2 regions of the Thalassospira sp. B30-1 genome follow, and region 2 is predicted to be linked to the other one. Evidence: predicted binding sites of a transcription regulator. Region 2 holds the regulator's gene; the other holds the start of a gene.

Evidence for each region. Region 2 encodes HrcA, which represses chaperone genes, less so after heat shock. Its sites were predicted from a motif close to GTTAGCACTCNCCNNNGGNGAGTGCTAAC; they were not measured.
Region 1: the regulator HrcA is predicted to act here: its motif matches at 1,523-1,551, upstream of groES (co-chaperone GroES).

The regions. Positions count from the first base shown of each region.
Region 1 covers NZ_CP065232.1:2,724,069-2,727,215, forward strand. The annotation lists gene groL (chaperonin GroEL) at 1-1,112, opposite strand, end outside; gene groES (co-chaperone GroES) at 1,172-1,459, opposite strand; gene rfbC (dTDP-4-dehydrorhamnose 3,5-epimerase) at 1,882-2,439, shown strand; gene rfbA (glucose-1-phosphate thymidylyltransferase RfbA) at 2,448-3,147, opposite strand, start outside.
Region 2 covers NZ_CP065232.1:4,516,957-4,520,103, forward strand. The annotation lists gene rph (ribonuclease PH) at 1-681, opposite strand, end outside; gene hrcA (heat-inducible transcriptional repressor HrcA) at 1,018-2,076, shown strand; gene grpE (nucleotide exchange factor GrpE) at 2,126-2,767, shown strand; gene IT971_RS21015 (NAD-dependent deacylase) at 2,919-3,147, shown strand, end outside.

The DNA of each region.
Region 1 (3,147 bases), 1.8 Mb from region 2:
TTCGCAAGACGTTCCTGCAGTTTCTCGCGGTCGTAATCCGAAGTGGTTTCTTCGATCTGTGCACGGATCTGGCCAACGCGGGCTTCGATCTGGGCTTTCTCACCGGCACCATCAACGATGGTGGTTTCTTCTTTGGTGATAGTGATCGATTTCGCGGTACCGAGCATATCGAGCGTAACGCTCTCAAGCTTGATGCCGAGATCTTCGGAGACAACCTGACCACCGGTAAGGATGGCGATGTCTTCGAGCATTGCTTTGCGACGGTCGCCGAAGCCCGGTGCTTTGACAGCAGCGATTTTCAGACCACCGCGCAGCTTGTTAACGACGAGGGTCGCAAGAGCTTCGCCTTCGACGTCTTCAGCAATGATAAGAAGCGGCTTGCCCGACTGAACGACAGCTTCCAGAAGCGGCAGCAGCGGCTGCAACGAGGAAACTTTTTTGTCGAACAGAAGAACATACGGGTTGTCGAGTTCGGCAACCATCTTTTCCGGATTGGTTACGAAGTACGGCGACAAGTAACCACGATCAAACTGCATGCCTTCGACAACGTCGAGTTCGGTGTGCAGGCCCTTGGCTTCCTCGACGGTGATAACACCTTCGTTGCCAACTTTTTCCATGGCTTCAGCGATCATGTCGCCGACTTCACGGTCACCGTTGGCCGAAATGTTACCAACCTGTGCAATCTCGTCCTTGCCCGAAACTTTACGAGCGCGGCTCTGGATGGCTTCGATTACTTTGGTCGTCGCAAGATCAATACCGCGTTTCAGGTCCATCGGGTTCATGCCAGCAGCAACGGACTTGTTGCCTTCACGAACGATTGCCTGTGCCAGAACGGTTGCGGTGGTGGTGCCGTCACCAGCCAGATCGGCGGTTTTGGAAGCCACTTCACGCAGCATCTGTGCGCCCATGTTTTCGAACTTGTCAGAAAGTTCGATTTCCTTGGCGACCGAAACGCCGTCCTTGGTCACGCGCGGTGCGCCAAAGGATTTTTCGATGACAACGTTACGGCCTTTCGGGCCGAGCGTCACTTTAACGGCATCAGCAAGGATGTCGACACCGCGCAGCATTTTGGCGCGGGCGTCGGTGGAGAATTTTACTTCTTTAGCAGCCATAGTATTCTTTCCTCTCTATGAGACGGATGAACGTGGATTTAAGTCACCAAAAGGCTGACTTATTCCATGATGCCCATAATGTCGGACTCTTTCATGATCAGCAGCTCTTCGCCATCGACCTTGACTTCTGTGCCCGACCATTTGCCGAACAGAACCTTGTCACCAGCCTTGACGTCAAGCGCTACAAGCGAGCCGTCTTCTTTGCGAACACCGGAACCGACAGCGATGATCTCGCCTTCCTGCGGTTTTTCTTTCGCGGTATCCGGGATAATGATGCCACCGGCAGTCTTGGTGTCGGATTCGACACGACGGACCAGCACACGATCATGTAACGGACGGAACTTCATGTTAGACAACTCCGTGTTTAAGTATGGCTCGATTAAGTACAAAACTAACCGGGATGAGTCCGTATTAGCACTCACCCCCAGCGAGTGCTAACAGCATGTATTGAAGCCATCGGAATTTGTCAACAGAAGAGAACAAAAGGACGCAAAAATGTCATGATTTTGGGGATTTTCTCGCACTTGCGACAATTAAGCTGGCGCGCTTCGCCCACGCGCCGCGCCACGATCATTTTCAAGAGGCATCTTTATCACGCGAGGACAATCATGACAAAGGGCAATATTATGACGAAAACCCCTTCGATGGGTACACGGCGTTAAAAAGTTCAGAGCGCCTTTTAAAATCATCAGAAGTGCGATATTCGTTTCCTCGCCTATTTGCCGGGCACTAATCCCTATATCGAACACCGCTCCTCAAAGGTGACTTTATGAAGCTCGAACTTCTGGAAATTCCCGATATCAAACTACTTTACCCTAAGAAATTCGAAGACGAGCGGGGGTTCTTCTCTGAAACTTACAATCAAAAAATGTTTTCGGAAATCGGCATCGATACCAAGTTCGTTCAGGACAACCAATCACTGTCACGCAAGGTCGGAGTTCTTAGGGGGCTTCACTTCCAGAAAGCCCCCTTTGCACAAGATAAACTGATACGGGTTATCAGGGGAAGCATCCTTGATGTGGCTGTCGATATCCGCGTCGGCTCACCAACCTTCGGCAAGAATGTTTTTGCCGAAATCAGCTCGGACAAATGGAACCAAATTTTTGTTCCCGTTGGTTTTGCGCACGGCTTTGTGACGCTAGAGCCAGATACAGAGGTTCACTATAAGGTTTCAAATACTTACGCTCCCGAAACGGAGTGCTCCATCAGATGGGATGATCCATATCTTGATATCGATTGGCAAATAGATCCGACAAAAGTAACGGTTTCTGAAAAGGATTCGAACGCTATAAGCTTCGCTGAATATTGTCGCAATCCTGCATTCTGATACGCGAATCACATCTGCCCATATGTACGCAGTACCATCTGCAAATACTCGCGATATGAACTAGCGCCAAATCCATTGATCAAAGCTTCAAACTGATCGATGCTTATCAAGCCGCGCCGTAAAGCAATTTCCTCAGGACATGCAATTTTAAGACTTTGGCGGTTTTCCACAGTTCGAACGAAATCAGCAGCATCAAGCATTGCATCATGGGTCCCTGTATCGAGCCAAGCATACCCGCGCCCCATTTTCTCAACTCGAAGCTTACCCTGTTGAAGATAGGTCTTGTTTACATCCGTAATCTCTAGTTCGCCTCTCTTCGATGGCCTGATTGCTTTAGCAATATCGACAACTTGAGAGTCGTAAAAATATAGCCCGGTCACAGCGAAATTCGACTTCGGATTCTTTGGCTTTTCCTCCACATCGAGCGCTACTCCATCACTATTGAATTCAACCACACCATAGCGTTCAGGGTCCTGCACGAAATAAGCAAAAACCGTCGCACCATCTGACTGTTCCATTGCATTGCAAAGCAGCTCCGGCAACCCATGGCCGAAGTAGATGTTATCTCCTAAGATAAGACAGCAAGGATCGTTCTTGATAAACTTTTCGCCGACGAGAAAAGCATCAGCCAATCCACGAGGCTCATCCTGCACAGCGTAGTGCAGACTTATTCCCCATTTTGAACCATCCCCCAAAAGCTCCTTGAAC
Region 2 (3,147 bases):
TTCCTTGCAGCCTTTTTCCGCCAGTTCAAACATCTTGTCATAAGCAGAACGATCAAACGGCACATCTTCCGCGGTCGCCTGAACCTCAACAATGCCGCCACTGCCCGCCAGAACAAAGTTCGCATCCGCACCCGCATTGCTGTCTTCGGCATAATCAAGATCAAGAACCGCTTCACCCTGATAAATACCGCACGAAATTGCGGCAACCGGCTGAGTCAACGGGATTTCCTTGATCAGGCCAAGACGGCGTACGCCCTGAAACGCCAGATGGGCGGCAACATAGGCACCCGTGATTGATGCGGTGCGTGTTCCGCCATCAGCCTGGATAACGTCGCAATCAAGGCGCATCTGCATTTCACCCATGCCCTTAAGGTCAGCGACCGCACGGATCGAACGCCCGATCAGGCGCTGGATTTCCTGGGTCCGACCCGACTGGCCACCGCGTGCGGCCTCGCGCTGCATGCGGCTGTCGGTTGCACGCGGCAGCATGCCATATTCTGCAGTGATCCAACCCTTGCCGGAATTACGCATCCAGCCTGGCACCTTGTCCTCGACCGTCGCGGTACAAATCACATGGGTATCGCCAAATTTAATCAGGCAGGAGCCCTCTGCATATTTGGAAACACCTGTCTCAATGGAAACGTCGCGAAGCTGATCGAAATTACGGCCGGATGGACGCATGGGGTCTGAACCTCTTTGTTCTGGGTCGGATCAACCTGCATGGCTGATCAACGATGGCTGAAATTGCGGCCAAAGCTACTGAGCATCGTATCAAAGGTCCAGCAGTTTCCCCGAAAATAACGGCAAAATCCCAGCAACACTATGCCTCAGATCCACGCGCAAAAACCATAAATGGCACTCGATTCGCGACGAATTCAAAGATTTGGCAGGACTAACTTCCTGATTGATACCATCGTTTGCCCGTCCTCCGGCTATCACCAATCTGCCAGCTTCATTGACGCCTGCCCGCCACCTCACTAAATTCCACGCAACACATTTGGTTTTGACAGGTTTAACATGGCGCTGTTTGACGACACATTGCTGGGCGACATGAACGCGCGATCCCGCGAAGTCTTTCGCCAGATCGTAGATGCCTATGTCGAAACCGGCGAACCGATCGGATCACGATCCATCGCGCGCCGCATGTCAGAAAACCTCTCGGCGGCGACCATCCGCAATGTCATGTCCGATCTTGAGGAAATGGGGCTTCTGGTTGCCCCCCATATTTCGGCCGGTCGATTGCCAAGCGAGAAAGGCCTGCGTCTTTTCGTCAATGCGCTGATGGAAGTCGGTGATCTACCAAATGCCGAGCGCGATCAATTGACTAAAAATTGCGAGCAGGCCGGATATTCCCTTGATCAGATGCTGGGCGAGGCCACAAGTATGCTTTCGGGGCTGTCACGCTGTGCAGGGCTTGTGGTTGCACCGAAAACCGATGGCATCCGTTTAAAACAGATTGAATTTGTTGCGCTTTCGCCGGGCAAGGTCCTTGCGGTTCTGGTTTCGCAGACCGGTAATGTTGAAAATCGTATCCTTGATGTTCCGCCCGATTTGCCGACCTCGGCATTGACAGAAGCATCGAACTATCTAAATACCCGGTTGGCCGGAAAGACACTTGATGACGCCCGGCAATTGATGAGTTTGGAACGCGACCGCATCAAACAGGAACTCGACGAATTGTCGGCTGGACTGATTGATGCCGGACTTGCGACATGGGCCGGCGGGGTCAAGGGTTCGTCCCTGATCGTAAAGGGCCAGTCGCAATTGCTTGAAAATATCGACACGATCGAACAGCTCGAAACCGTAAGAAGGCTGTTCAACGTGCTCGAAGCACGCGATCAGATGATTGAATTGCTTGATGTCACCACGATTGCCCAAGGTGTGCAGATTTTCATCGGGTCCGAGAACAAATTGTTCGGCGGATCGGGGCTTTCGATGGTGATTTCGCCCTATCAGAATGCCGAAGGCAGCATTGTGGGCGCAATCGGGGTTGTCGGGCCGACCCGGATCAATTATGCCCGGATCATTCCGCTGGTCGATTACACCGCCAAGCTGGTCGGGCGACTGATTGGATAAACGTTGGCGCTGCGTGTCAGGCCACACAAATTGAAGGTACAGGTTAGCCATGTCGGAAACCGCAAAGAACAACCAGGACGATCTGCATGATGCCGCGTCGGCAGAAGAAACTGCCGCAGAGGATGTCGTCTCAGAAGCAACCGAAGCCGAAGGTGGCGAAGCCACCACAGATCCGGTTGCAGCACTTGAAGCAGAAGTTGCTGAGTTGAAAGACCGCCTATTGCGCGCCGCCGCCGAGGTGGAAAACACGCGCCGTCGCGCGAAGAAAGACGTCGAGGACGCCGGGAACTATGCGATTACCAAATTTGCCCGCGAACTGCTTGATGTAGGTGACAACCTCCGCCGCGCCCTTGAGGCTGCTGGCGACACGTCCAATGCCGACCCGACGATGAAAAAGCTGGTTGAAGGCGTTGAAATGACCGAACAGACGCTTCTTAAGGCACTGGAAAAGAACGGCGTTGAAAAGCTTGAACCGCTTGGGGAAAAACTTGACCCCAATCATCATCAAGCCGTGTTTGAAATGCCAAATCCTGCTTATCCAGACGGCCATGTCGCCCAGGTAATGCAGGCCGGTTACGTGCTCAAAGGTCGCCTTTTGCGCCCGGCAATGGTCGGGGTCACCAAAAACCCCGCCGGTCAGGAAGCCGCAAAAAACGACGAACCTGGCAGCAATGTTGACACCTCTGCCTGATAGCGCTGGCTGATTGCCGGTCGGGAATCCGCAAACCGGTTTTGAAAGATCAAATATTTAAACGGCCCTGCCATTTTCACGGCGGGCCGTTTTATTTTGTCCATTTCGGGTCTAATCTGGCCTGCTTGCAACAATGACATCGGAACACGCCATGCCGCTTCGTCCTGACATTATCAATATTCTGCGCGATGAAGCCGCAACGATTGTTATCTTGACCGGGGCCGGTATTTCGAAGGAAAGCGGCCTGCATACCTTCCGCGACCCCGATGGGATCTGGGCAAAATATGACATTTCCGAAGTCGCAACGCCTGAGGCATTCATCAACAATCCCGATCTTGTACATCACTTTTACAATGACAGACGCGCAGGGCTGCTTGACC